Regions from separate parts of the Pedococcus sp. P3_C7 genome, predicted to be linked through region 1. Evidence: riboswitches for the same ligand, from Rfam matches in the RefSeq annotation. Region 1 holds a riboswitch; the other holds the start of a gene.
The links. Region 1 has a riboswitch for cobalamin ahead of AC1DS4_RS00345 (prenyltransferase/squalene oxidase repeat-containing protein). Riboswitches for the same ligand answer to the same signal wherever they lie in the genome.
Positions count from the first base shown of each region.

Region 2: it holds a riboswitch for cobalamin, as region 1 does, so the genes downstream of both, AC1DS4_RS13920 (ribonucleoside-diphosphate reductase subunit alpha) here and AC1DS4_RS00345 (prenyltransferase/squalene oxidase repeat-containing protein) in region 1, are expected to answer to the same signal.

Region 1 is NZ_JBFUHC010000001.1:70,339-85,156, reverse strand. It holds gene mreC (rod shape-determining protein MreC) at 1-723, opposite strand, end outside; gene mreB (rod shape-determining protein MreB) at 760-1,773, opposite strand; gene AC1DS4_RS00385 (MFS transporter) at 1,858-3,117, opposite strand; gene AC1DS4_RS00380 (MarR family winged helix-turn-helix transcriptional regulator) at 3,186-3,713, shown strand; gene ndk (nucleoside-diphosphate kinase) at 3,759-4,187, opposite strand; gene AC1DS4_RS00370 (DUF998 domain-containing protein) at 4,231-4,950, shown strand; gene AC1DS4_RS00365 (DUF4233 domain-containing protein) at 4,850-5,248, opposite strand; gene AC1DS4_RS00360 (hypothetical protein) at 5,437-5,568, shown strand; gene AC1DS4_RS00355 (bifunctional folylpolyglutamate synthase/dihydrofolate synthase) at 5,599-6,984, opposite strand; gene ileS (isoleucine--tRNA ligase) at 7,005-10,313, opposite strand; cobalamin riboswitch at 10,683-10,809, shown strand; gene AC1DS4_RS00345 (prenyltransferase/squalene oxidase repeat-containing protein) at 10,913-12,562, shown strand; gene AC1DS4_RS00340 (hypothetical protein) at 12,562-13,434, shown strand; gene AC1DS4_RS00335 (energy-coupling factor transporter transmembrane component T) at 13,441-14,532, shown strand; gene AC1DS4_RS00330 (ABC transporter ATP-binding protein) at 14,529-14,818, shown strand, end outside.
Region 2 is NZ_JBFUHC010000009.1:232,156-246,973, reverse strand. It holds gene AC1DS4_RS13955 (response regulator) at 1-72, opposite strand, end outside; gene AC1DS4_RS13950 (universal stress protein) at 171-1,118, opposite strand; gene AC1DS4_RS13945 (GAF domain-containing sensor histidine kinase) at 1,177-2,832, opposite strand; gene AC1DS4_RS13940 (CBS domain-containing protein) at 2,858-3,499, opposite strand; gene AC1DS4_RS13935 (OsmC family protein) at 3,664-4,089, shown strand; gene AC1DS4_RS13930 (CorA family divalent cation transporter) at 4,129-5,052, shown strand; gene AC1DS4_RS13925 (ribonucleotide-diphosphate reductase subunit beta) at 5,049-6,104, opposite strand; gene AC1DS4_RS13920 (ribonucleoside-diphosphate reductase subunit alpha) at 6,101-8,530, opposite strand; cobalamin riboswitch at 8,670-8,911, opposite strand; gene AC1DS4_RS13915 (DUF4185 domain-containing protein) at 8,979-10,139, shown strand; gene AC1DS4_RS13910 (ATP-binding cassette domain-containing protein) at 10,222-11,124, shown strand; gene AC1DS4_RS13905 (ABC transporter permease) at 11,121-11,942, shown strand; gene AC1DS4_RS13900 (SRPBCC family protein) at 12,083-12,520, shown strand; gene AC1DS4_RS13895 (hypothetical protein) at 12,540-12,944, opposite strand; gene AC1DS4_RS13890 (nuclear transport factor 2 family protein) at 13,131-13,544, shown strand; gene AC1DS4_RS13885 (xanthine dehydrogenase family protein molybdopterin-binding subunit) at 13,563-14,818, opposite strand, start outside.

The DNA of each region.
Region 1 (14,818 bases):
GGAGGCCGTGGGCGTGAGGTCGCCGGGGGCGTCGTCGACGCGCTCCACGGTGCCCACCCTCAGCCCCGGGGGGAAGGGCGATCCTCCGACGCTGCCCAACGTGGTCACCGCGTCACCCGTCCGCACCAGACCGCGCTCGACGACGGTGAGGTTGAGCTCGCCCGCAGGACGACGGTGTGCGCCCTGGGCCCCGCTGCCCACCGCGCCCAGGGTGCCGGCCGCTCCGACCCGCACGCCCACGAGGAGGTCAGCGCTGCCGACGAGCAGCACGTCGCAGGTCCACGGGGAGACCGTCACCACGCGCCCGACCAGACCGTCGACGCCGACCACGGACAGGTCGGTCCGCACACCGTCGCGCGACCCGGCGTCGAGCGTCACCCGCTCGGGTCCCGCTGCCCCCTCGCGGCCGACGGCGACGACCCGCGCGGGGACGAACGCGCCCCCGGCCAGGTCGGGCGAGTCCAGGAGCCCCTGGAGCTGTTGCCCTGTCACGGACTTCTGCGAAGCCTGGGCGCGCAGGACCTCGTCGCGCGGGACGCGGGCATCCACGATTTCCTGAAGGTCGTGGGGGTCCTGAGGGTCCCGGGTGCCCTGGGGGTCCCGGGCTGACAGGAGGCGTTCGAGCGGCCCGAGCACCGTTCCACCCGCCGACCGCAGCGGTGCCACACCCCGGCCACCGGACACGTCGACGCAGAGGGCGACGACGGTCAAGACCACCAGCACCACCAGGAGCCTGAGTCGGGAGGGGGCACGCATCGGTCAGAAACGGCGGGTGTCGATGAGGACCCGCTGGAGGGTCGAGAACTCCTCGATGCATCGTCCCGAGCCGCGCACGACGGCCCGCAACGGGTCGTCGGCCACCCGCACCGGGACGCCGAGCTCGTGCCGGAGTCGCTCGTCGAGTCCGCGCAACAGCGCTCCCCCGCCCGTCAGCGTGATCCCGTTGTCGAGGATGTCGCCTGCCAGCTCCGGTGGGCAGACGTCGAGCGTCGCCCGCACGAGCTCGACGATCTGCAGCACCGGCCCCTCGATCGCTCGGCGGACCTCCTGGCTGGAGATGGTGACGGTCTTGGGCAGGCCGCTGACCAGGTCGCGGCCCCGGACGCGGGTACTCGTCTCCTGACTGAGGGGAAAGGCTGATCCCGCCGCGACCTTGATGTCCTCGGCGCTGCGCTCCCCCAGCAGCAAGGAGTACTCGCTCTTGACGTGCGCGATCACCGCCTCATCGATCTCGTCGCCACCGACGCGGACCGAACGGGCCGTCACGATCCCTCCGAGGCTGATGACGGCGACGTCGGTCGTGCCACCGCCGATGTCGACCACCATCGAGGCCGAGGTCTCGTTGACCGGCAGGTCCGCCCCGATGGCGGCAGCCATGGGCTCCTCGATGACGTAGACCCGGCGAGCGCCCGAGCGCACCGCGGCGTCCTCGAGGGCACGGCGCTCGACTCCCGTGACCTCACTCGGGACGCAGACGACCATCCGGGGACGGACCAGTCGGGAGGGACGCACCTGGTCGACGAAGTACCGCAGCATCTGTTCGGTCACGTCGGCGTCGGAGATGACCCCGTCGGCCAGCGGCCGCACCGCTCGGACGTGGCCCGGCGTGCGACCGAGCATCTCCTTGGCCCGCGCGCCTGCGGCGATCAGCTTGCCCGTGGCTGCCTCGACGGCCACGACCGAGGGTTCGTCGAGGACCACGCCGCGACCCCGCTCGTAGACCAGGGTGTTGGCGGTGCCCAGGTCGATCGCCAGGTCTCGACCCCACGTCATCCAGCCGCCAAACGGGAGTTGCAACTCCCGGGTTGCGTCGCAACGGCCGTTTTGCGGGTGGCAAGGTGAGGTATGCCGCGTGGATCAGGCTGCCAGCTCGGCCTCGACGCGGCGCGGCACGGCCGACCGCCGTGGGCGCATCGCCACACGCAGCCGCCAAGCCCCGAACACGGCGAGCAGGCTGATTGCCACGTGCAGGCCGATGAACAGGCCTCCGAAGCCCGCCCCGAGCACCACCCCAGCCACCAGCGGGCCGGCGGCCGAGAAACCGGTCTGCAGCGCAGTGAACAGGCCGAGCGTGGTGCCGACGAGGCCGGACGGAGCCAGGCTGGCGGTCAGCGGGTTGAGCACGGGAGCATACATCGTCTCGCCGACCGCGAAGATCCCGAACGTCGTGACGAACAGGGCCGCGGACAGCTCAGGGGCGAGCGAGGAGGCGGCGAGCACCAGCCAGGACAGCGTCCAGATGGCGCCCACACCCATCAGCAGGGTCGCCCCGCTGCGCTTGGCCGTCAGCCTGACGACCAGCATCTGCAGCGCGATGATGACGACGCAGTTGACGGCGGCAGCCAGGCCGATGGTGGTCTCCTCCACGTGCAGGACCGTGAGGGCGTAGGCAGGGAGCCCCGACTCGAACTGGGCGTAGAAGCCCAGGGCCAGCGTGACCGTGACCAGCGCCGTCCAGCGCAGGGCCGGAATGGCCCAGATGGCGCGCAGTGCCTCTCGCGGGCCGGCCGAGCCGACCCCCTCGGAGGCAAGGCCGGGCTCGTCGAGCGAGCCCACCGGCATACCCCATCGCCTGGCACCTGCGGCCAGCAGGAGGAGGCCGGAGACGAGGAAGCCGGCAGCCGCGCCGGCGAAGGCGGGCCACATGCCGGAAGCGCGGTCGAGGTCGACGACGTAACCGGCGCCGAACGCCCCGACGGCCATGCCGAGGGCCTGGCCGGTGAACTGCCACGCGAAGACCCGGCGGCGGTCGGAGCCGCCCACCCAGCGCAGCACGAGCACGGACTGGGCGGGACCCGCGGCGGTGATCCCGAGGCCGAACACGAACATGCCGACGAGGAACGACACCGGGCCGTCCGCCCAGATGAGGGAGGCGGCACCAGCCGCGGCGACCACCTTGGCGCCCACCGCGACCATGACGGGCGACATGCGGTCTGCGAGGCGGCCAGCCACGGGAGCGGCCAGGAGCGCGCCCACCGAAAACAGGCTCGATGCTGCCGCCGCAACCAGCGACCCCCAGCCGCGCGTCGTCGCGGCGTAGGCGTACTGGTAGGGCAGGACAGTGCCCCAGCCGAGCATGGCTACGGCAGAGGCGAGGATCAACAGACGGGCGCGCATGGTCACTTCAACAGTTCTTCGAGTTCGAATATTTTGATATCGAAATCTTAGCATGCGAAGATGACGGCATGCCCCCGAGGTCCAAGAACGTGAAAGGCGCCCAGAGCGCCCAGGAGCAGTACCGGGAAGCCGTGGCGACCTACGTCGCGGCAGGCGGCGACGAGTCCGTGCAGCGCGTGATCACGGCGGTGAACTCCCTGGGCCGCAAGCTCGAGCAGTGGTACACGCGCCAGCTCGTGGACCTCGACCTCTCCCACGGCGAGTGGTCGGTGGTGGCACAGCTGGCCACGGCGGACGGCACGCTGACGCCGAGCCGGCTGGCCGACGCGACGAACGTGGCCGCGTCCTCGATGACGCACCGGCTGGACCGGATGACCGAACGCGGTGTGGTGCGCCGCTCCCCCGATCCGGAGAACCGCACCCGAGTCCTCGTCGAGCTCACCGAGCAGGGCTGGGAGCTGTTCGAGGCGGCGGTGCGCGAGGCCAACGTCGTCGAGTCCGACATCCTCGCCGGCCTGACCCGCGAGGAGCGCGACCAGCTGGCGGCGCTCCTCGAAGTGGTGATCAGCGGTCTCGACGACCTCGAGACGTCCTAGCCCTCAGTGCTTCCAGGGCTTTGAGGCTTGTCCGGGCCCCAGCGACTACAGGTTCGGGAACCAGATCGCGATCTCGCGGGCAGCCGACTCCGCGGAGTCCGAGCCGTGCACGATGTTCTCCTGGACCTTCTTGCCCCAGTCACGGCCGAGGTCACCACGGATGGTGCCGGGCAGCGCGGCCGTCGGGTCGGTGGCTCCGGCGAGCGCACGGAACCCCTCGATGCAGCGGTTGCCCTCGATGACGACGGCGGTCACCTGACCGCTGGACATGAACTCGACGAGCGGCTCGTAGAACGGCTTGCCCTCGTGCTCGGCGTAGTGCTCGGCGAGCTGCTCGCGGGTGGGGGTGGTCACCGCGAGCGCGGCGAGGGTGTAACCCTTCGCCTCGATGCGGCGAAGCACCTCGCCACTGAGGCCGCGGGCGAAGCCGTCGGGCTTGACCAGGACAAGGGAGCGTTCGGTCTGAGTCGTCACGGCCGCCAGCCTACCGAGCAACGGCAGGGACTAGCGTCGCGGTGTGCAAGAGGTGGCGGGGACGAGCAAGGACGTCAGGTATGCCGCGTGGCTGGTCCAGCCTGCCTACCTCGTCATCGAGGTTGCGCTGGCTCTCCTCGCGGGCGTGCAGTACTCGCTGGCCGACGACACGATCAGCGCCCTCGGCACGTCCTGCTCGCCCCACGAGGTCGGGTGCTCGTCCGCCCCGGTGCTGATGGACCTCACGTTCATCCTCTTCGGGATCCTCCAGGCACTGGGCGCCCTCCCGCTGCTCAGGGCGCACGGACGACCCGCCTTGGTCGGCTGGCTGTGGGTCGTGGCCGGGCTGGGTTCGGTCGGCGTCGGGCTCCTGCCCGTGGACACCCACCCCCTGGCCCACTCCCTCGTGGCGCTCCCGGTCTTCGTGGCGCAGCCGCTCGCCCTGCTGCTGCACGCGCGGTTGTCGACGCCTGGCCGACTGCGCAGCGCTGGCCTGGTCCTCGCCGGCGTGGCCCTCGCTGGCGTCGTCACCTTCGCGGGACTGCTCGGCGCCGACCACTGGTCGGGGCTGGCCGAGCGCGCCGCCATCTGGCCGGCGAAGCTGTGGCTCCCGCTGGCCCTCCTGGCAGCTGCTCCTGCGACCGGTGCTGCGACCGGTGCTGCTACTGCTGCTGGGCGACGTCGGCCCGCTGCCGCGCCGCCACCTGCTCCTCCACCCGGTGACACAGGACCAGCGAGCCCACCCACAACGCCAGGAAGATGAGCCCGACACCGAGCATCGCGGGCACCACCACCGCGCTGGCGAAGGTCAGCACCTGGATGAGCCACCCCAGCGTCACCCCCCACGGCCGACGCATCATCCCGGCGGCGAGCCAGCACAGCACTGCGAGACCGACACCGGTCCACAACCAGGCATGGCTGCGGTCGTCACCCTCGGCGCTGGCCAGGCCACGGGCCACCAGCGCGCCGAGGAACACCACGACCCCCTGGCTGCCGAGCACGGTCGCGAGCATCCGCCAGGTGAACTTGCCGAGCGCGCCGTAGAAGACGATGCCCTTCATCGACCGCCCCGGTGGGAGTCACGGAACCTGGTGAGCAGCCAGAAGGCCACGGCGACCACGATGGCGAGGACGATCAGCTTCCCGAACATGCTCCGAGCGTATGCCGTGTGGCCGGGCCGAGAGCGCCGGACCTGGCGTACTGTCACAGAACGGAGTCATTCAGGCTTCCTAGCGCTGGGAGCACCACCATGGCCGACAAGTCACCTCGACAACACCTGGCCAAGAAGGCCGGCAAGTCCATCAAGGAGAAGCGCGCCGAGAAGCACGCCAAGGCCGACGCAAAGACCCACCTCGACGTGGGGCAGATCGGCAAGAAGTAGCCGTACCCACACGCTGTCGGCGCGACCGGCTCAGACGTCGGTCGCGCCGAGCAGCATCCGCACCTCGGCGGCAGTGGTGACCGAGCCCGTCGCCAGCACACCGCCCCCGACGCCGCCCTCGTCGGCGAGTCCCGCCGCGACGTCCAGGGCGTCGGGCAGGTCCTGGACCACCGTGACCCGGTCCTCGCCGAAGATGTCCACGGCCAGCTCACCCAGGTCGTCAGGCCTCATGGCGCGGGGCGAGGTCGTGCGCGAGACCACCACGTGGTCGAGCACCGGCTCGAGGATCTCGAGCATCTCGGTGGCGTCCTTGTCCTTGAGGATGGCGATGACTCCCACGATCTTCGCGAAGTTGAACGAGTCCTCCAGGGCGTCCCGCAGTGCCATCGCGCCAGCGGGGTTGTGCGCTGCGTCCACGATGACGGTCGGTGAACGCCGCACGATCTCGAGGCGACCCGGCGAGGCGACCCGGGCGAGGCCCGCCCGGACGATGTCGGGATCCAGCCGCTGCTCTCCCCCACCGAAGAACGCCTCCACGGCGACCAGGGCCTGCGTGGCGTTGTGCGCCTGGTGCGCGCCGTGGAGGGGCAGGAACAGGTCTTCGTAGTCGCCACCCAGACCACGGATGGCGATCTGCTGCCCGCCGACACCCACGTCCCTTGTCAGCAAGCCGAAGTCGTTGCCCTCGAACGCGATCCGGGCGCCGACCTCGGCCGCACGGTCGGCGAGGATCTGGGCGACGTCCGGCTCCTGGACACCGATGACCGCCACGGAGTCGGGCTTGATGATGCCGGACTTCTCGGTGGCGATGTCGACGACGTCGTTGCCGAGGAAGTGCTGGTGGTCCAGCGCGATGGGAGTGACGACGGCGACCGAACCGTCAGCCACGTTGGTGGCGTCCCAGCTGCCGCCCAAGCCCACCTCCACGATGGCGACGTCGACGGGGGCGTCGGCGAACGCGGCATACGCAACGGCCACGAGGACCTCGAAGTAGGTCATCCGCGGCCCCCCGTCGGCGACCGACCGGGCATCGACGATCTCGATGATGGGCAGCACGTCGTCGTAGGCCTCGAGGAACTTCTCGGCGCTGATCGGCTCGCCGGAGAAAGCGATCCGCTCGCGCACGCTGTGCAGGTGGGGTGAGGTGAACCGCCCCGTCTTCAGGCCCATCTCACGCAGCAGCGAGTCGATGATCCGGGTCGTCGACGTCTTGCCGTTGGTCCCCGTGAGGTGGATGACCGGGTAGGTGCGCTGGGGGTCGCCGAGGAGCTCCATGACCGCGGCGATCCGGTCCAGGCTCGGTTGCAGGTCGTGCTCGGGGGCGCGGGCGAGGATGGCCTCCTCGGCCTCTCGCATCGCCTTGATGACCTCGAGGTTGTGCGCGGCCTCGCGCTGGGCGGCATCAGGGGCAGGCATGGGTTTCAGTCTTCCTTCCGTCAGAGCTTCATGACCTTGATGCGCACCGGCTCGCCGTCGCCGACCGTGGCCTCCGCGACGTCCTCGCGCTGGGGCAGCGCGTCGAGCTGGGGGGCACTGCCGAACTGGGTCGCCAGGGTCTCCTCGACGATCAGGGCCTGGTGGGCCACAGTCGCCTCCCAGACGGCCGGGGACCCCGTGACGGTCAGCGAGATCCGGTCCGACACGTCGAGACCGGCCTCACGGCGGGCCTGCTGGACAGCCCGCACGACGTCACGTGCGAGACCTTCCTGGGCCAGCTCGGCGGTGACCTCGGTGTCGAGCACCACGAAGCCGCCACCGGGCAGCATCGCCGTGGCCTTGGCCCCGCCCTGCTGCTCCGAGTCGACCACCATCTCGAGGGTGTACTCCCCCTCGACGAGGTCCAGCCCCCCAGCAGTCACCGTGCCATCGGGCGCCACGGACCAGTCGCCGGACTTGCTGCCCTTGATGGCCTGCTGGACGTCACGCCCGAGCCGCGGACCGGCTGCCCGGGCATTGACGGTGAGCCGCTGCGTGATGCCGAAGTCGGCCTCGCTGGCGTCGCCGAGGTCGCGGAGGGTGACAGTGCGCACGTTGACCTCGTCGGCGATGATCCCGCCGAAGTCCTTGAGCGACAACGCGTCTGACGTCACGACGGTGAGGTCCTGGAGTGGCAGTCGCACCCGCAGACCACCTGCCTTGCGCAGGGACGACGCCACGGAGCAGACCTCGCGGGCCCGGTCCATGGCCGAGACCAGGGCGTGGTCTGCCGGCAGGTCGGTGTGGTCCGGCCAGTCGGTGAGGTGCACCGAACGGCCGCCTGTCAGTCCTCGCCAGATCTCCTCGGTGGTGAGAGGAAGCAGGGGCGCCGCCACGCGGCAGACGACCTCGAGGGCGGTGTAGAGGGTGTCGAACGCCTGCTCCGCACCGCGGCCTTCCGAACCCGAGCCCGTGCCCGTCCCGGTGTCCCAGAAGCGCTCGCGCGAGCGGCGGACGTACCAGTTGGTCACCACGTCGAGGAAGCCACGGGTCGTCTCGCAGGCGTTGGCGACCTCGTAGCCGTCCAGCTGCTCCTGCATGGTGCGGACGTACTCGCCGAGCTTGGCCAGCAGGTAGCGGTCGAGCGGGTCGGTGGAGGCCGTCGACCACTTCGCCTCGTAGCCCTGTCCGCCACCAGCAGCGTTGGCGTACAAGGAGAAGAAGTACCAGGTGTTCCACAGCGGGATGAGCACCTGGCGCACGCCGTCACGGATGCCCTGCTCGGTCACGACCAGGTTGCCGCCCCGGAGGATGGGGCTCGACATGAGGAACCACCGCATGGCGTCGGCGCCGTCGCGGTCGAAGACCTCACGCACGTCGGGGTAGTTGCGCAGGGACTTCGACATCTTCTGGCCGTCCGAGCCGAGCACGATGCCGTGGCTCACGCAGGACGAGAAGGCAGGTCGGTCGAACAGCGCCGTCGCCAGGACGTGCAGGGTGTAGAACCACCCCCGCGTCTGGCCGATGTACTCGACGATGAAGTCACCCGGGAAGTGGTGCTCGAACCACTCGGCGTTCTCGAACGGGTAGTGCACCTGCGCGAACGACATCGACCCCGAGTCGAACCAGACGTCGAGGACGTCCTCGACCCGGCGCATGGTGGACTGCCCGGTCGGGTCATCGGGGTTCGGCCGCGTGAGGTTGTCGATGAACGGCCGGTGCAGGTCCGTGACCTCCACGCCGAAGTCGGCCTGCAGCTCGGCGAACGAGCCGTAGACGTCAAGGCGTGGGTACTCCGGGTTGTCCGACTTCCACACCGGGATGGGGCTGCCCCAGAAGCGATTTCGTGAGATCGACCAGTCGCGGGCGTTCTCGAGCCACTTGCCGAACTGGCCGTGCTTGACGTGCTCGGGCACCCAGGTGATCTGCTCGTTGAGCTCGAGCATCCGGTCCTTGAACTTGGTGACCTCGACGAACCAGCTCGAGACAGCCATGTAGATCAGCGGCTGCCGGCAGCGCCAGCAGTGCGGGTAGGAGTGGTCGTAGGTCTCCCGGCGCAGCAGGACGGTGCCCTCGGTGACCGAACCAGTCTCGCCCTCACCGCGCGTCCGAGCCTTCAGGTGGTCGATGATCATCGCGTTGGCGTCGAAGACCTGGACACCCTCGTAGTCGGTCACCGGGTAGGTGAAGCAGCCGTCGGGACCGACGGGGATGACCGGCTCGATGCCGGCGGCATCGGTGACGATCTTGTCCTCCTCACCGAAGGCGCCGGCCGTGTGGACCAGCCCGGTGCCGTCCTCGGTGGTGACGAACTCCGCCGGGAAGACCCTGTGCGCACGCTCGTGGCCCAGGTAGTAGGAGAAGGGCGGGGTGAACGACCGGCCGACGAGGTCGCTGCCCTTGAGCCGCTCCACGACGCGCGACTGCGGGTCGACCGGGTCGGTGCCGTCGGAGGTGTCTGCGCCGAACAGGTCCTTGGCGTAGGCCGCGAGGCGCGCCTCACCGATGAGGTAGCGCTCGGTGGTGCCGGTGACGTCGGACTCGACCACGACGTAGTCGATGTCGGGGCCGACCATGATGCCGAGGTTCGCGGGCAGGGTCCACGGCGTCGTCGTCCAGACCAGCGCGAGCTCGCCGGTCTCCAGGCGCAGGCCCACGGTGACAGCCGGGTCCTGGCGGTTCTGGTAGACGTCGTCGTCCATGCGCAGCTCGTGGTTGGACAGCGGGGTCTGGTCGTTCCAGCAGTAGGGCAGCACGCGGAAGCCCTCGTAGACGTAGCCCTTGTCGTACAACGCCTTGAAGGCCCAGATGACCGACTCCATGTAGTCGGGGTTGAGGGTCTTGTAGTCGTTGTCGAAGTCCACCCAGCGCGCCTGACGGGTGACGTAGTCGCGCCACTCCCCCGTGTACTTCAGCACGGACTCGCGGCACTTGGCGTTGAACTTCTCCAGCCCGAGCTCGAGGATCTCGTCCTTGGTCTTGATGCCGAGCTGGCTCATCGCCTCGAGCTCCGCGGGGAGCCCGTGGGTGTCCCACCCGAACCGTCGCTCGACCCGGCGTCCGCGCATCGTCTGGTAGCGCGGGATGAGGTCCTTGACGTAGCCGGTCAGCAGGTGGCCGTAGTGCGGCAGCCCGTTGGCGAACGGCGGCCCGTCGTAGAAGACGAACTCGTTGTCACCGTTCGTGCCCGCCGACCGGTTCTCCACCGACGCGACGAAGGTGCCGTCCTCGTCCCAGTACCTGAGGATCCGCTCCTCGATCTCGGGAAATCGGGGCGAGGCGGGCACGCCAGAGGGCTCGGTGTGGCTGGAGACCTTCGGATAGGTCATGGTGTCGGCGGTCCTCACATCACTCGTGTTCTTCACACGAGGACGACATCGCCGGGATTCCCGGCGGCACCGCGGTACCACCTCGCTTGCCGCACCCACGCGCCCGAGGAGGCCCGCGGCATACGACCGCTCTTGCTCGAGGTTGTGACGGACCCACCCGTCCGGTTCTAGTGAGCCACCACCCCGCGCGTATGCCGCGTGGCGCCGTGACCGTTCTTCCGGAGGCTCCCCGGTGATGGCCGGTTCAGTGCCTGTGCACCCAAGTCTAGCGGGCCGTGACGAAGGGCACGTCCGCGCGGCGGAAGGGCACCGTGCTGCGGTGTAGTCTGAGCGGCGTTGCCCCAGGGCAACACCACGACGCGACACCAGGGGAAGCCGGTCCAACTCCGGCGCTGACCCGCAACCGTAGGCCGCAGTGAAACGCGGCGAGCCGGAACACCTGGATCGCGAAGCGGCTCCATTTCCGTCGAGGTACGCGGGGCGGAGCCCGGACACCAGGTCCGAGGCCGCCCCCCGATGTCGCTCCAGCGACGCCGGGGGTCTTTCACGTTCTGGTGCCGGTGCACCCGTCGCGACACCGTTCGCAGTGAAGAGGCACCATGCACCGCACCCTCCGCAGCGCCCGTCCGGCCGCTGCACTGGCCCTGACACTGGGGGCAGCCCTGGTCCTGCCCGGCGCGGCGTTCGCCGGGACGACCGAGCCCACCCCGGTCAGCACCACGAGCACGACGAGCACCGGGACCACGAGCACCGGGACCGGCAGCGCCACGAGCGAGCCCACCGGCTCGACCTCGGCCACCACCACGACCCCGCCCCCCAGCGACACCTCGACGACCACGTCCGCCACAGGCTCGACCACCACCGGGACGAGCACCCTTCCCAGCACCACGACCGCCACCACCGGGTTGACCAAGTCGAGCGCCGCCAAGACCACCTCCCCCACCCTCGGACTGGTCCCCGGCGGCCGGGCGGGCCGGTATGGGCTGAACGCTGCCGCCGTCCTCCCCGAGACCTCCACCGACCCGGCCCTGGTCGCCGCCGGCTACCTCGTCAGGGAGCTTGCCGCAGGCCAGCACCACTTCTCCACCGTGGTCCCCGGCTTCGGCACGTTCGCCGACTACGGCGTCACCGCGGACGCCGTGCTGGCGCTCGCGGCAGCGGGGGCCGGGCAGGATGAGGCCGCCCTGACCACCGCGTACCTCGCCAACCACGTCCTCGACTACGTCGGCTTCGGCGATCCCAATGAGATCGCGGCGGGCGCGGTCGCGAAGCTCCTCAACGTCGCCATCGCGCAAGGTGTGGACCCGACCGCTTTCGGGGGTCAGAACCTCGTCGCGACCCTGCAGGCGCGAGAGGCACAGAACGGCCGGTTCTCGGACCAGTCGCAGTACGGCGACTTCTCGAACACGTTCGGCCAGTCACTCGCCCTCATCGGACTGCACCGGGCCGCCGTCACCACGAGCGCCCCATCGCGGGCGTACCTGCTGACCCAGCAGTGCTCGAACGGTGGCTTCCTGCTGTTCATGACCGATGCCGGCTGCACCGATCCTGCCTCCGCGGACCCGGATGCCACGGCCATGGCCGTCCAGGCCCTGATCGCGATCGGCGGCGCGACGGCTCAGGTCAGCGCAGGCCTCGACTACCTCGCCACGCGCCAGGCAGCGTCGGGGGGTGTCGGAGGCGGCGGACCCCAGACAGGACTCAACGCCAACACCACCGGTCTCGCCGGACAGGCCTTCCTGGCAGGTGGACGCAGCGCCAATGCTCGTCGCGCCGCATCGTTCGTCGCCGCACTGCAGTACGGCTGCACGTTCCCGGCAGGCGTTCGCGGTGGCATCGCCTACGACCAGACCGCCTACGACGACCAGGCAGACGCCGGAACCGCCGCAGCCCCTGTGGACCAGGACCGTCGTTCGACGTCGCAGGCCGCCCTCGCACTCGCCGGCACGCCGCTGTACGCAGTGTCGGCCGTCGGCGCCGACGCCACGGCGCCCGAACTCGACTGCCCCGCGGTCACGACCTCCACCACGACCTCCTCGACCAGCTCGACGAGCTCGAACAGTGCCGGCACCAGCACCACCGCGGCCGCGCCGGCGCCGGCCGACCCCTCCGACCCCGGATCGGCCGTGCCCGGCAACCTGGCCTTCACCGGTGCCGATGTGGCGGCGGCGACCCTCCTCGGAGCGCTGCTGCTGCTCACCGGAGCAGGGGCCATCGTGCTGGCACGGCGCAAGGGCGTGCACGCCTGATGCGGCTGCTCGCGCGCCTCGTCGCCGTCGCCGGACTCGTCGTCGCCGGCGGCCTCGCCCTCCCGGGCGGGGCCGCCCAGGCGGCGGCGTGCTCGGGCACGTCCGGGGTCACCGTCGTCATCGACTACGGATCCAGCTCGTCAACGTCCTGCGCGCCTGGCGATCCGGCGTCGGCCATGTCCGCCCTCAAGGCCGTGGCCACGGTGGTGAGCCCCCAGCGCTACCCCGGCACCGTCGTGTGCCGGATCAACGGGACACCGGCCAGCGACCCGTGCGTCCAGATGCCGCCGGCCAACGCCTACTGGGCGTTCTTCCATGCCTCGCGCGGTGGATCGTGGACCTACAGCAGCTCGGGGGTGGCCAGCTACAACCCCGCCCCGGGCACCGTGATCGGGTTCGCGTTCGGGTCCGGCGGCGCCCCCAGCAGCCCGCCTCCGGCTGCCAGCCCGAGCACGCCCAAGCCGTCGCCCAAGCCGAGCGCCTCCAGCTCGTCGAGCAAGCCACCCGCACCCAAACCCGCGGGCACCACCCCGGCCCGGCCCAGCAGCTCCAGCACCTCCGGCTCGACCCCCGCGGCCGGCGCCGGTGCCGGCACAGGCGCTGGCGCCGGCACCCGGCCGGGATCGCCGAGCAGCGCGACTCCGGGCGCCAAGCCGTCGACCACCACGACCTCGCCAGGCACCACCACGACCTCCGCGACGTCATCGGGCACCACCTCCGCCGGCTCCACCGGCAGCGGTGAGTCGGACAACGCAGCATCGGCCACGCCCGACTCCGGTTCGCCGCTGACCCTGCTCGCTGGCCTCGGTCTGGTGGGGCTGGTCGGTGCCGGCGCGGCATACCTCGCAGTGCGTCGTCGAGGAACCGCGTAGCCGCTCGTGCGCGCCGCCGGCACACCGCTGTCCCGTCACCTGCACCCCGTCGCCTGGTGGGTGTGGGCGATCGGGCTGGCGGTGGCCTGCTCGCGCACGAACAACCCGCTCCTGCTGCTGCTGGCCGTGAGCGTGGCCAGCCTGGTCGTCGCGGCCAGGCGCGGCAGCTCGCCGTGGTCGCGTGCGTTCCGGCTCTACCTCGTGCTCGGCGGGTTCATCATCGTGCTCAGGGTGGTGCTGCACGTGCTGGTGGGCTTCAAGTTCGGCACCACGCGGCTCTACTGGCTGCCGAGCGTCGAGCTCCCCGGCATCACGGTGCTGGGCCCGCTCTACCTCGAGGGCGTCCTCGCTGCCGCCGCCGAGGGGCTGCGCCTCGCGAGCCTGATCGCGTGCATCGGGGCCGCCAACGCGCTGGCCAACCCCAAACGGCTGCTTCGCGCCCTGCCCAGCGCCCTGCACGAGATCGGCACCGCCGTCGTCATCTCCGTGACCGTGGCCCCGCAGCTCGCCGAGAGTGTCCAACGCGTGCGTCGCGCCAGGGTGCTGCGCGGCGAGGGCGGTGGCGGGATCAGGTCGGTCGGCCGGGTCGCCCTGCCCGTGCTGCAGGACACCCTCGACCGGTCGTTGTCCCTCGCCTCGGCGATGGACTCGCGCGGCTACGGCCGACGCTCCGAGCAGTCGGCCGCCACCCGCCGCCTCACCGGGGCGCTGACCCTCTCCGGGCTGATGGGCGCCGGGGTCGGCATGTACGGGTTGCTCGACGGCACCGCACCGGCAGTGATCGGGATGCCGATGCTTGCCCTGGGGCTGGCCCTGTCCGCCATCGGCGTGCGCGTCGGTGGCGCAAGCGTGCAGCGCAGCGTCTACCGGCCCGACCCGTGGGCCCTCCCGGAGTGGCTGGTCGCCGGGGCCGGGGTGGCGGCCGCTGCACTCATGGTGGTCCAGGCCGGGCGAGCACCCGACGCCCTCGCCCTGCCGATCCAGCCGTTGGCGGCACCGGCGCTGCCACTCCTCGCCGTGCTGGGGATCCTGCTGGCCGCCGTGCCCGCCCTCGTGGCTCCGGCCCCTCCGGCAGCCCGAAGGAGTGGTGGTCGATGAGCACCGACCCCAGGGCGCCGGTCGTGTTCGACGCCGTGACCATCCGGTATGCCGGCAGCCCCCGCCCCGCCCTCCGCGAGGCGTCGTTCGTGCTCGAGGAGGGGGAGCTCGTCGTCGTCACCGGCCGCACGGGCTCGGGGAAGACCACCCTCCTCGGCGCCGTCAACGGAACCGTCCCGCACTTCACCGGTGGCCACCTCTCCGGACGGGTCACCGTCTGCGGTCGGGACACCCGCACGCACCGTCCGAGGGACCTCGCCGGCATCGTGGGGGTGGTGCGGCAGGA
Region 2 (14,818 bases), on a different contig from region 1:
CTCGATCAGCTCGCGCAGGCCACGTCGCACGACTTCGTGGTCGTCGAGCAAGAACACGGTGATGCCCACCACTGATCACTCCCTCTCGTCCACGAGCCTACCGATGCGCGCAGTCGACGGAGGGGGACGCCACGTCCACACGGTAGCGGCGCTCAGGCCATCGGGCCGGATCACAGGGAACCCCGACGCACGACCACCACGGGGCTGGCCGAGCGACGCATCACGCCGTGGCTCACCGAGCCCACCATGAGGCCCGCGAAACCGCCCTTCCCGCGACTCCCGATGACCACCAGGCCCGCACGACGGGACTGCTCGACGAGGACGTCGTCGGCGCGCCCCTCGATGACGGACCCCGTGACCGTCAGGTCGGGGTCGACGGAGCGTACCTGCGCGATGGCCTCGTCGACGGCTGCGTGCGCCACCGACACCCACGGCTGCGCCGATGACGAGAAGGACACGTCGTCCGGTCCGTCGGGCCACGCCGTGACCGATGGCGCGCGCCAAGCGCTCACGACGTGCAGCGGTGCCTGCCACCTGCGGGCGAACTCGACGGCGAGGGCCACCGCGGCCAGTGCCGGACGGGACCCGTCGATACCGACGACAACCGGCCACGATGTGCCCGGGTGTCTCTCCGCGCCCTCGCCCACCACGACCACGGGGCACCGGGCGTGCAGGGCCACGGCGAAGGAGACGGACCCGAGGACGGCTGCCTGGAGGGCGCTTCGCCGGTTTCGCCCGACCACCACGAGCCCGGCCTCGCTGGACCGTGCGACCAGCTCGCCGGCAGGACCGCCGACGACCCCCACGGCCCCGATGGCACCGTCGGGGTTGCACGACCGGGCAAGGTCCACGCCCCGTGCGGCCGCCGCCCGACTGAGGCTCCACAGGTCGGGCACCGGGCGGATCACACCGGCGCCCACTGGCGTCTGGACTGGTGGATCGGAGGCGCTGAGGACGATGAGCTCCGACCCGAGCCGTGCGGCTTCCGTCGCAGCCCATTGAACCGCCGCCACGGACGCGGCGCTCTCGTCGAACCCGACGATGACCGGGGCACCGACGAGTCCGGTGGACGGAAGGGCGCGACCGGTCCTGGGTGGGCTGTCGAGGTGAGACGTCATGCACCGAGAATGCGCCCGGCGCACCGGTGAAGACAGGGGCGAAGGTCCCTGCGTCGGTTCAGCCCTCCGACAGGAGTGGGACCTCCCAGTCGAGCACCGTGCCGCCGGTGGCGACCGGAGCGAGCTCGAAGCGGCCCCCGCGGCCGTGCGCCCGGCGCGCGAGGTTGTCGAGCCCGGACCGGTTGGCGTCCGACGGCAGCCCGACGCCGTCATCCCGGACCCGCACCAGCACTGTGTCGGACACCTCGATGACGACCTCGGCCTGGCTGGCCCGGGCGTGCCGCGCGACGTTGCTGAGCCCCTCCCTCACAACCGCCAACAGGTCGGCCGCGATGTGCTCAGGAACGTCGGCGACGCTCCCACGCATGGTGAAGGACGGCGCGAAGCCCAGGCTCACGGCCGCGCCCTCGCAGATGGTGGTGACCTCGGCCGCAAGACTGCGGGCGTCAGGGGCGCGGTTGAGCGCAAAGATCGTGTGCCTGATGTCCTTGATGACGGCGTCGACCTCGTCCACTGCCGTCTCGATGCGTTCGCGGGCAGTCGGTTCGCTGGTCAGGCGACTCGCGGACTGCAACGACATGCCTGTGGCGAACAGCCGTTGGATGACGTGGTCGTGCATGTCCCGGGCGATCCGGTCGCGGTCCTCGAGGAGGTCAATGCGCGACTTCTCGCGTTGCGCACTGGCTGCGGTGAGGCCCACTGCCAGTCGCTGGGCGAAGTCGAGGAGGGGTGCCGAGATGCCACCGAGCTCGACAGGCAGCCCGTGGACGACCATCACCCCCAAGGCCTGCGGTCCGCCCGTCGAGAGGGGCACGACGACGTGGTCCGCCGCCGGGTCGGGTTCGCTGGGCGCCGCGGTCAGGGTGGCGCGGGTCTCCGCGTCATCCAGGATCGTGCCGACCCCGGCCGCCTTGGGTCCCGCCGACGCCACGACAACCAGGTCGCGACCGGTGGGCTGGGCGATCAGCGCGCCCTCGGCACCAGTGAGGACGAGGACGCGATCGACGGCGTCCGCGAGGACATCGGCCTCCGACCCGCCTGCCAGCAGGGCTGACACGAGGTCGCGGGTGGCCTCGCCCCAGTGTTGCTGCGTGACGCTGCGGTGGTAGAGCCGTGCGTTGTCGATCGCCACCCCGGCTGCTGCGGCGAGGGCGGTGAGGATCGTCTCGTCGTCCTCGCTGAAGCGCTCCGCGTTGCGCTTGTCGGTGAGGTACAGGTTGCCGAAGACCTCCTTGCGGATCCGCACCGGCGCCCCGAGGAAGCTCGTCATCTCGGGATGGTTGGCGGGGAAGCCGTAGGAGTCCGGGTGGTCGCTGATGCGGTCGACCCGCTGGGGGTGGGGGCTCGTGATGATCATCCCGAGCAGGCCCCGGCCGTGCGGAAGTGGACCGATGGCCGCCCTGTCCTCGTCCGAGATGCCGTGGGTGACGAACTCGATGAGCTCTTCCCCGTTGGGGCCGAGCACCCCCATGGCGCCATAGGTGGCGTCGACCAGCTGGCAGGCAGACTCCACGATCCGCCGCAGGACCGCTGCAAGCTCCAGGTCCGAGGTCACCGCCACCACGGCATCGAGCAGGGCCTCGAGCCGCTGCTGCGCCGTCCGCGCGCTGCCGGCCCGGGACCTCAGCTCGGCGATCAGGTCGTCGAGGTCGAGCCCGGAGAGCCGCGCGATGGTGCCAGGCCCCTGCGCCGGTTGCGTCTCCTGGTCTGCCACACGCCCCATCGTAGGGTGGCAGGCGTTACCCCGACCGGTGTTCGTCGGCCCGTCGATCCCCTGGGTCCGTCTCGACCTCCACGACCACGTCCCGGACCCCCGGACCTGTCGCCACGACGGACGCTGCGAGTCGCGCGTCGCTCCGGCCCAGCACCCCGGTGACAGTCACCACCCCACGAGCCACCGACACCTCCCAGGCAGGCCGGTCCAGCTCCGCCACGTCGCGGACGACCCGCAACCAGATGTCGGCGTCACGCGTGGCCAGGGCCCGGATGACATCGCTGCGGCTGACCATGCCCGTGAGCTCGCCGTGCTCACCCACCACCGGAAGGCTCTTCCACCCGGTGTCTGCCAGGATCCGCGCAACCTCCGACACGTCGCTCGCCTCGTGGGCAACCAGGGGGTCGGCGCTCATCACCTCGTGGACGGCGGATGGCCACGGCTCGGGCCGGCCGTCATCGACGGGCCGGAGGTGCGCCCGCGGGTCGGTCGCGACGTGGAGCCGCAGGATGTCGGCCTCGCTGAGGATGCCGACGACCCGGCCTGCGGCGTCCACGACGGGCAGGGCGGAGACGTGGTGCTCGGCCAGGACGCGCACAGCCGCGTCGAGCGCCGAGCCGTCCAGCACCGAGACCACGTCTCGGGTCACCAGCTCACGGACCAGCATGTTTGCCTCTTTCGATGGATGTCAGGGGTCTACTGCTTGGTACTCCAGAGTGGCTCCCGGACGGTCGACGCCACAGGGTCCTTCGTCCCTGCCCGTTGCGGTTGTGGGTCGAGCGCCTAGATTGGGCAGGTAGTCGTCCCACGTCCGCTCAGCAAGGAGTGCCCATGGCCACCACCCGCACCGCGTCCGCCCACTGGGAAGGCTCACTCATGGAGGGCTCGGGCCAGGTCGAGCTCCAGTCCTCCGGGATCGGGACGTATGCCGTGTCATGGCCCTCCCGCGCCGAGGAGGCGAACGGCAAGACGAGCCCCGAGGAGCTCATCGCCGCCGCGCACTCGACGTGCTTCTCGATGGCCCTGTCCAACGTGCTCGCCAAGGGTGGCAACCCCCCGACGTCGCTGGACACCACGGCCACCGTGACGTTCCAGCCGGGCACCGGCATCACCGGGAGCGCGCTGTCGGTCGTCGGGAACGTCCCCGGCATCACCGCCGAGCAGTTCGAGGAGGCGGCCCAGGACGCCAAGGCCAACTGCCCGGTGAGCCAGGCCCTCAAGATCCCGATCACCCTGGAGACGAGCTTCACCGGCTGAGGCCGGACGCTCGCCAGCCACGGGTCGAGACACACCACCATGATCGGCACCTGCTGGGTGTCGGAGGCCGGGCTCGAGGAGCACGACGTCGCCCAGGTCGACGCCCTGCTGCAGCGCGACGACGGGTTCGTCTGGGTGGACGTCCCCGAGTTCGACGACGCCGCGGAGGCGGTGCTGCGCGAGCGGTTCCATGCGCACCCCATGGTCGTGAAGGCCTGTCGTGAGCGGAACTTCGTCCCCTCCGTGCACGGCTACGAGGAGCACACCTTCGTCATCGTGCACACGCCCCTGGCCGGCGAGGGCGGGCACGTGCACATGCTCGAGCTCGACCAGCTGGTCGGCACCCGCTACCTCGTGACCGTGCACGGTCCGCGCAATCCCGCGGTCTCCCTGTTCGACGCCACCGAGGAGACCAGGACCGTCCGGGAACGCATCGAGGCCGGACGGTTCCGCCCCAGGACCCCGAGCGAGCTGTCCTATGCAATCGGGTCTGCGGTGGCCCGTCGGCAGAGCGCGGCGGTCAAGTCTGTCGCAGGCCGGCTCCCGGCCCTGGAGATGCGGGTGATGGGTTCGGACTTCCACCAGCCCGAGGAGCTGCTCGAGGAGCTGTTCCTGCTGCGCCACGAGCTGCTCATCTCCCGAACCCAGGCTGGGCAGGCCCACGAGGTCTACGGGCGGCTGGCCTCGCTCGAGCGGTTCGCCAGCGACGAGTCACGGCGGCACGCCCGCGACCTGTCCGAGCAGTTCGACCGGGTCCGCAGCCTCGCTGACGGTGAGAGCCAGTTCCTGTTCGGCGTGATCGAGCTCTACCAGACCCGGGTCACGACCAAGATGACCGTCGCGATGGAACGCCTCGCGGTCATCGCGGCGATCACCTTGCCCGTCACCGCCATCGCGTCGGTCTACGGCATGAACGTCATCGTCAGGGCTGGTGGTGAGCCAGCCCTGGCGGCCCCCTCCTAGAACTCCTCGTTGAAGGCGACCGAGCCGGACACCCCGACCTGGTAGGCCGAGACGCGACGCTCGAAGAAGTTCGACAGCTCCTGGACGTCCTGCAGCTCCATGAACGCCAGCGGGTTCTTCGAGCCGTACTCCGGGTCGAGCCCGAGCTGTTCGAGCCGCCGGTCGGCGACCGACTCGAGGTAGGTGCGCATGTCGGTGACGGACAGGCCGGCCACGCCTCCACCGAGCAGGTCCTCGGCGAACTGCGCCTCGGCGTCGACGGCGTCGCGCATCATCGCCCGCACCTGTGCGGCGAGGTCGTCGTCGAAGAGGTCCGGCTCCTCGCGCCGCACCGTCTCGACGACGTCGAACGCGAACGCCATGTGCATCGACTCGTCGCGGAACACCCAGTTGGTGCCGCTCGCCAGCCCGTTGAGCAGGCCGCGCGACCGCAGGAAGTAGACGTAGGCGAAGGCGCCGTAGAAGAACAGCCCCTCGATGCAGGCGGCGAAGCAGATCACGTTGAGCAGGAAGGCCCGTCGGTGCTCCCTGGTCTCCAGCTTGTCGAGGTCGAACACCGAGTCGATCCAGCGGAAGCAGAAGTCGGCCTTGTCCTTGATGGACGGGATGTTGTCGACCGCGGCGAAGGCCTCCTGGCGCTGCTGCTCGTCGGGCACGTAGGTGTCGAGCAGGGTCAGGTAGAACTGCACGTGCACGGCTTCCTCGAACAGCTGGCGGCTGAGGTAGAGCCGCCCCTCGGGGGAGTTGATGTGCTGGTAGAGGTTGAGCACCAGGTTGTTGGCCACGATCGTGTCGCCGGTGGCGAAGAACGCCACCAGCCGCCCTACGAGGTGTCGCTCGGCGTCGGTGAGGCGCTGGAGGTCCTTGAGGTCCGTGTGCAGGTCGACCTCCTCGACGGTCCAGGTGTTCTTGATGGCGTCGCGGTAGCGCTCGTAGAAGTGCGGGTAGCGCATCGGCCGCAACGTCAGGTTCATCCCCGGGTCGAGGAGCATCCGCGTGGCCGAGTGGTCGGTCGCGACGGTCGTGTCGGTGGTGGTCTGGTCGATGCTCACTGGCAGGCCTCGCAGCTCTCGGGGTTCTCGAGGGAGCACGCGACGGCTTCCTCGTCGGGGACGGTCGGGATGGGCGCGGCGACGGAGATGGTCGCCTGCTGGATGCGGGTGGCTGGGCGGGACCGCAGGTAGTAGGTCGTCTTCAGGCCGGCCTTCCACGCGTAGAGGTACATCGAGCTCAGCTTCCCGATCGTCGGCGAGGCGAGGAACAGGTTGAGCGACTGGCTCTGGTCGATGTAGGGCTGGCGGGCAGCCGCGATGTCGATGAGGGACTTCTGAGGCAGCTCCCACGCGGTGCGGAACAACAGCCGTACGTCTGCAGGGATCGACGTGATGCCCTGGACCGAGCCGTCACTGCGCTTGATCGCCTCGCGCACCTCGGGGGTCCAGAGCCCGCGTGCCTTGAGCTCGCGCACGAGGGCGGTGTTGACCTGGAGGAACTCCCCCGAGAGTGTCTCGCGCTTGAACAGGTTGGACACCTGTGGCTCGATGCACTCGTAGGCGCCCGCGATCGAGGCGATGGTTGCCGTGGGCGCGATGGCGATGAGCAGCGAGTTGCGAAGTCCATTCTCCTTGATGGCGTTCCGCACCGACTCCCAGCGCCGGGTCTGAGTCGGCGTGACACCCCAGAGGTCGGGTTGCAGATCACCGCGCGCCGCGCGCGTCTGCTGGTATGCCGGGTGCGGGCCGTGCTCGCCCGCCAGCTCCGCGGACTGCTCCAGTGCCGACAGGTAGACCTCCTCCGCTATGCGGGTGGACAGCTCCTGCGCCTCGGACGAGTCGAACGGCAGCCGCAACGCGAACAGCACGTCCTGCAGGCCCATGACGCCCAGGCCCACGGGCCGCCATCTCGGGTTGGACGCCGCGGACTCGGCGGACGGGTAGTAGTTGATGTCGATGACGCGGTCCAGGTAGGTCACGGCCGTCCGCACGGTCGCCCGCAGCTTGTCCCAGTCCATTGCGTCGCGACCACCGGTCAGGTGCTGGGCCAGGTTGACCGAACCCAGGTTGCACACGGCCGTCTCGTCGTTGCTGGAGACCTCGATGATCTCGGTGCACAGGTTGGAGAGGTGGACGACCGGCGCGCCGGGCACCTGGTCGTCGCTGGTCTGGTTGCACGTCCGGTTGCTGGCGTCCTTGAAGGTCATCCAGCCGTTACCGGTCTGGGCCAGGGTCCGCATCATCTTGCCGTAGAGCTCGCGAGCGCTGACCTGGCGCACGAAGCGTCCGTCGCGCTCCGCCGCGGCATACACAGCCTCGAAGGCCGGACCCCACAGGTCCGGGAGTTCGGGCACCTCGTTCGGGTCGATCAGGCTCCACTGCTCGTCGGCCTCGACGCGGCGCATGAACTCGTCCGGGACCCAGTTGGCCAGGTTGAGGTTGTGCGCTCGGCGGGCGTCCTCGCCGGTGTTGTCGCGCAGCTCGAGGAACTCCTCGATGTCGGGGTGCCACGGCTCGAGGTAGACGCACGCGGCTCCCTTGCGGCGACCGCCCTGGTTGACCGCGGAGACCGACGAGTCGAGGGTGCGCAGCCACGGGACGATGCCGTTGGAGTGACCGTTGGTGCCACGGATCAGCGCCCCACGGGACCGCACCCGCGACCACGAGATCCCAATGCCACCAGCGAACTTGGACAGCTTGGCGACCTGGGTGTAACGGTCGTAGATCGACTCCAGCTCGTCCTGGGGCGAGTCGACGAGGTAGCAGGAGGACATCTGGGTGTGCCGCGTGCCGGAGTTGAACAGGGTGGGAGAGCTGGGCAGGTAGGCCAGCGAGGCCATCAGCTGGTAGAAGGCGATCGCTTCCTGAGGTGTGTGCGACAGGCCGCAGGCCACCCGGAGCAGGAAGTACTGGGGGGTCTCGATGACCAACCGGGTGTCGGGGTGGCGCAGCAGGTAGCGGTCGTAGACGGTGCGCAGCCCGAAGTACTCGAACCGCCGGTCGTTGGACACGTCGACGGCGTGGTCGAGCTTGCGCGCGTTGGCCTCGACGAAGGCAGCGGTCTCGTCACCGATCAGTCCCTCGAGGTGCCCGAGGCGGACGGCCTGGCTGAACGACGCGATCTGCTGCCCGCGGACCTCCTTGTCGATGTAGTTCGACAACAACCGGGCTGCGAGCCGGGAGTACTCCGGCTCGGCCGCGGTCATCTCTGCCGCCGTCTGGATGGACAGTCGGTCGAGCTCGGCGGTGGTGGCTCCGTCGTAGAGGCCGCTGATGGTCCGGGTGGCGATCGCCATGGGGTCGACCTCGGCGAGGTCGTCGCACCACCGCTCCACGGCGCGGACGATCTTCATCACGTCGACGGGTTCGGCGTCGCCGTTGCGCTTGCGCACGGCCATCGTCGCGCGTCGGGCGGTCGTCGCTTCGGCGGCCTCAGGGGGGTGGACGACGTCACTGTCGACCACGTCGGTGCTGGTGTCGGTCACTGCTCTCTCCTCGCGAGCGAATCGGTGCCGCGGACGCGAGGAGGAGACGACAACGCAGCCACGCGCGTCGCCGAGGGCGACGGGGTGCGGTGCTGCGCATGTCGTGTGACCCGCCCTCGAGGCCACGACTCACCGCGCACGGTGTGCACGGTCGCTGGCAGGTCTTCGGACTCGCGGACGTGTCGTGCCGGCGACCCGGATCTGGTGGGTCGCCGACTCGGTTCCTACTGGCCGTCGCTTCCCACCCGCGTGTGCGAGCAGTGCTTGATGACGGCGGTCGTTTCCGCTTACCGCTGCGGGGCAGTCCCGGAATCTCACCGGGTTCCCTCTTGCCCCGAAGACCGATTGCGCGGCCTTCGGACCAGCGAGAGACACCATATGCGGGTGGTTGGCCCAAAGCGCGGCACCACATGTTGGGTCGGCGTGTCGCTTCCCTAGGATTGCCTGCATGCGGCGCGCCATCCCCTTCGCGGCCAGCGCGGCAATCGTCCTCCTTGCCCTGGTGGGGTGCTCCGCCCCTTCACCAAGCGGTGCGCCGGCACCGCCTGCCGGCACCCCGGCATACCCCCGACTCACCCCGACCTGCCCGGTGGCGACCTCCACAGGGAGGCCGCCCACGGTGACGGTCGGCCAGCTCAACCGGATCGTCGCGGGCCTCGACCTGCCGTTGTGGCAGGCCGGCGACATCGGCGCCAGTGCCCGACTTCCCGATGAGCGGATCGTGTGGGTCTTCGGCGACACAGTGCGCCGCGAAGGGATCTCCCCGCGGATCGTGGCCAACTCCATGCTGGTCACGAGCGGACTGTGCACGTCCCAGGTCGAGACCTCAGCGCGGGGACCGGCGATCCCCGACCGCGCCGATGGCGTCGTCCACTGGCCGATGTCGGTGGTGTCGCTGTCGAGGCCGGACGGTGACTTCCTCGTCGTCACCACCGCACGCATCCGTCGTGGCGTTGCGGGAAGCTTCGACTTCACGTACCTCGGCAGCAGCGCAACGGTTTTCGAGGTGCCCACCGGTGGGGCCCCGCAGCTGCGGCACCAGCTGGACATCACCCCCGACAGCCCCGCGCCCGACCAGGTCAACTGGGGCTCGGCGATGACCGTGAGTGGTGACTGGCTCTACGTCTACGGCACCCGGCTCCCCACTCGCCACTCCTTCGGACGAGCGCTGTATGCCGCCCGCGCACCGGTGGCTGCCGCGCGTGACCGCTCCACGTGGCAGTTCTGGGACGGCGCGGCCTGGGTGTCGGAACAGGATCGCGCTGCGGTGGTCCTCGCGGCCGAGGGCGGGGTCTCCCAGACCTTGTCGGTCGACGCCGTCGACGGCCACTTCGTCATCGTCTCCAAGCGGGACGGCGACCTCGGCAACACGGTCTACGCGTGGTCGTCGGAGTCGCCCGTCGGCCCCTGGGCCGCTCAGCGTGGGACGAGGGCGGAGTTCCAGGACCCGTCGGGACAGCTCAAGTACGCGCCGCTCGCCCACCCCGGGATCGCGCTGGCCGACGGACGACTGCTCATCTCGATCTCGCGCAACACCACCGACTTCGGCCGGCTGCTCGAGGACCCGACCCTCGGACGGCCGGTGTTCGCCGAGATCGACCGCCCCTGAGGAGGAATCAGGGTCGCCTCAGGGTGAGCATGGGGTCTGTCCCCGATGTGTCCACGTGGCTGTCAGCGCCACGATTCTCGGCATGATCACTGTCGAATCACTCACGAAGACCTACGGACGTGGACTGACCGCCGTCAACGACGTCTCGTTCTCCGCGGCCACGGGCCGCGTCACCGGCTTCCTCGGCCCCAACGGCGCAGGCAAGTCGACCACCATGCGAATCATCGTCGGCCTCACCCCGGCCACCTCCGGTACCGCCACCGTCGATGGACAGCGGTTCACCGACCTGCCCAACCCGGGCCGCGAGGTGGGAGTCCTGCTGGACGCCTCCGCACAGCACGCCGGCCGCACCGGACGCGAGATCCTCACGCTCGCCCAGCGGACGATGGGCCTGCCCCGGGCGCGGGTCCAGGAGATGCTCGAGCTCGTCAGCCTCACCGACAACGAGGCCGACCGGCGCGTCCGCGACTACTCCCTGGGGATGCGCCAGCGCCTCGGCATCGGGACCGCCCTCCTGGGCGACCCGCACGTCCTCATCCTCGACGAGCCCGCCAACGGCCTCGACCCGGCCGGGATCCGATGGATGCGTGACCTGCTGCGAGGGTTCGCCGACCAGGGCGGCACCGTCCTGCTCTCCTCCCACCTCCTCCACGAGATCGAGGTCATCGCCGACGACCTCGTGGTCATCGGCAACGGACGGATCGTGGCCCAGGGCACCAAGTCCGACCTGCTCGCATCGGCCGGCACCGTGGTCCGGGCACGCGACGCCGCCGCGCTGGCGCGGGCCATGGCGGATGCCGGCCTGGCCGTCACGCCCCACCCAGACGGCAGCGTGCACACCGACGCCGCACCCGACCAGGTCGGCGAGATCGCGCTCGCCGCACGCCTGGTCCTCACCGAGCTCCGTACCGCCGACGGGGCCGGGCTCGAGGAGATGTTCCTCGAGCTCACGACAGACACCCAGCGCGAAGGAGCAGCAGCATGACCACCACCGTCCTGCGGACCCCGACCTCCCAGTCGGCCGCCCCCGCCCCCCGCACGCGCACAGCAGCCGCGCGGATCCCGCTGACCCGCATCGTCGGGGTCGAGCTGCGCAAGATGTTCGACACCCGCTCGGGCTTCTGGCTGATGGCCAGCATCGTCATCACCAGCGTGCTCGCCACGGCCGCCATCATCGTGTTCGCTCCCGACGACCAGCTCACCTACGACAACTTCGCGGCAGCGATCGGAGCGCCGATGACCGTGATCCTGCCCATGATCGGGATCCTCGCGGTGACGAGCGAGTGGAGCCAGCGCAGCGGGCTGACGACCTTCACCCTCGTGCCGCACCGCGGTCGGGTGCTCAGGGCCAAGTTCCTCGCAGCCATCACGGTGGGTGTCGCGTCGATGTTCGTCGCCCTCGTCGTCGGCGTGCTCGGCACGGTCGTCGGGAGTGCCATCGCCGGCGTGGACCCGGTCTGGAACGTCTCCGTGGGCCACTTCGCGACGATCGTCCTGGGCAGCGTCCTCGGAATGGTCTTCGGCTTCATGCTCGGCCTGCTCATCCGCAACTCCCCTGGCGCGATCGTCACGTACTTCGTCTACACCCTCGTCCTGCCGCCGCTGCTCGGTCTGCTGGCGGCGAACCAGAAGTGGTTCGCCGACCTGCAACCGTGGGCCGACTTCAACTACTCGCAGATGCCCCTCTTCGACGGCAACCTCTCCAGCCAGCAGTGGCAGCACCTCGCAGTCTCCGGTGGCCTGTGGTTGCTCCTGCCCATGGTCATCGGGCTGCTGATCGTCCGCCGCGCCGAGGTCAAGTGACGTCAGGCGCATCGGAGCAGGGCTCCGCCGCCCCACCACCGGGTCAACCGGTCGGTAGGGCGGCGGAGCTTCGTGCTCGGATGGCGGATGATGGTTCACCGAGGCCCGCAAGTTCCCACGAGAAAAGGAGAGCACTGCGCATGGCGACCACCAGGTTCACCGTCCACACCAGCTTGTCGCCGACCGCGGTCATGGCCGTGATCACCGACTTCGGCCCGGACCGGTCCCGGTGGTGGCCGAACGTCGACGAGGCCCACTTCACGGTCCACGCACAGGGTCCGGACTGGGCTGAGGTGACCGAGGGCACCGGCATGGGCTGGGAGCGCGAACGCTACTCGTGGAACGCCTCCTCCGGCGTCGTCACCATCGACACCCTGGAGTCGAACCTGTGGGGACCGGGCAGCGGTTGGCGGTACGAGCTGGTGCCCTCGGCCGGGGGCACCGACCTGCACGTCTCGCTCACGCGGCTGCCCAACTCGTTCAGGGGCAAGCTCGTCGCCGCCCTGATCCCCATCGCCGGGCCACGAGCGCTGGGGAAGCAGTTCGAGTCGGTCCTGCGCAAGGCAGAGAGCCGCTGAAGGCCGTCTGTCCCCCTGATCAGGGGGCGCGATGCCAGACGATCCCGAAGGCGTCGGTGAGGGTGCCCGCGCCTCCGTCGTAGTGGAACTCGATGGTCAGACGTTCCCTCACCACGTTGCCTCCCGGTAGGCAGACGAGGGAGGCGACCATCACCACATCGCTGCCGTCCGTGTAGCCGGGGCCGGACAGCCGGGCTGGGTTGCCGCCGCAGGCGTTGGTGGCGGCATCGTCGACGTAGGTCATCGCGTAGACAGTGCGCCCTGAGCCCCTGATGTCCAGCGTCTGGGTGCTGCCGTCGGCGTCGATCGAGGTCCACCTGCCAGCCAGCGGTCCACTCGCGGCCGATGCGGCGACCGGAGTGAGGACTGCGCAGGTGGCCGCGAGGATCAGACTGGCCGCTATCGAGCGAGTTGCACGATTCATGTGGATTCCCTTCCGTCGCAGCGAATTGTGCGTGAGTCGATGCTGGCGCCGAGGGCTGGTGGACGGCAATGGCCCGGTTGGGTCACGCCCGGGGACTAGGCATGCCTGTGTGTCCGCAGCTCGCGAGGGGGCGCCGTCGCTGGCAGGTGCTGTCGGTGCGCGGATGACAGGGCTAACGTCAGCGTCATGAGGATCCTGGAGCGCCTCACGGAGGCACAGAACGCCCACGACGCACAGCGCATGGCGTCCCACTTCTCCGCCGACTACGACAGCTCCCAGCCCGTCCACCCCGGCCGTGCCTTCAAGGGAAGCGCCCAGGTCCTGGCCAACTGGACCGCGGTGTTCGAGGGCGTCCCCGACTTCCACGCCGAGCTGCTTGCCTCGTCAGTGGACGGGGACACCGAGTGGGGTGAGTTCGACTGGCAGGGTCAGCACCCCGACGGCTCGCCCTTTGCCATGCGCGGGGTCATCATCGTGACGGTGCGCGACGACCTGATCGCCGGCGCCAGGTTGTACATGGAGCCGGTGGACCGCACTGACCAGGACATCGAGGCGGCGGTCGAGGAGCTGTCCAGGCCGCCCTCCTCCTCGTCCCGTTGAGCGCCCCGCCACGGGCAGTCAGCCGACGATGCGATCCAGCGTCAGGGGCAGGTCGGTGACGCGCCGCCCCGTGGCGTGGCGGACGGCGTTGGCGACGGCTGCACCGACCCCGACGATGCCCACCTCGCCCGCCCCGAGGATGCCCAAGGGCATCTGGGGGTCCGGGTCGTCGAGGGTGTGCACGTCCAGGAAGGGGACATCCGCGTGCACAGGCACGTGGTACTCGGCGAGGCTCGGGTTCATGATCCGCGCGCTCCGCGTGTCGATCAGTGTCTCCTCCCCCATCGCGAGGCCCAGACCCATGACGATCCCGCCGCGCAGCTGGCTGTGGGTCGTCTTGGGGTTGACCACCCGACCCACGTCGAAGACGCTGACCCACCGACGGATTCGCAGCTCACCGGTGTCGGCGTCCACCCTGACCTCGCAGAAGTGCGCCCCCGTGGCGGCCTTCATCCACCGCCTGCTGTCCATCACCAGCTTGGAGAGGAACCGCACTTGGCCCCACATGGCTTTCGGTCCGGAGTCAGCACCCACCTGCACTGTGAGCGAACGCTCGCCCGCGCGGGTCAGGACCTCGGCAGGGTCGGAACCGTCCGGCATACCTGCCTTGGACGCCAGGGCGTCCAGCCTCTTGCGCATGGCGTGGCACGCCTTCTCGATGGAGCCGGCCAGGCTCGCGGTCTGGCCCGAGCCCCCCGCTCCCGGCCCCATGGGGAGGTCGGAGTCGCCGTAGAGCGCGTTCACCCGCTCCAACGGCACCCCCAGGCAGTCGGCGACCATCTGGCCCACGACAGTGGCCGTGCCCATGCCCATCTCGTGGAAGGCGCAGGCGAGCGTGGCGCTGCCGGTCGCATCAACGGTGAGCTGGACGTTGGCCACGAACTCCCACGACGGGTGGATGGCGGCGGCCACCCCCCAGCCGACGAGGTCCTTGCCGTCGCGCGTGCCCGGCGCCGGCCGATCGGCCCACCCGAACAGGTCCCGTCCCTGCTCGAGCGTCTGCGCGAGCCTGCGGTGGGAGTAGCGCGTTCCGTGGACCGGGCTCTTCTCGCCGGGCTGGTTGAGCAGGCGCAGGTCGACCGGGTCCATTCCGAGCTCGATGGCGAGCTCGTCCACGGCGGACTCCACGGCAAAGCTGCCCTGCGCCTCACCGGGGGCACGCATGGCGGTGTTCGTCATGAGGTCGAGCTCGACGACCTTCTGCTCGGCCAGGATCGTCGAGGCGTCGTAGAGGTCGAGGCTGCACGCGACGATCTGGTCTGCTTCACCGCCGA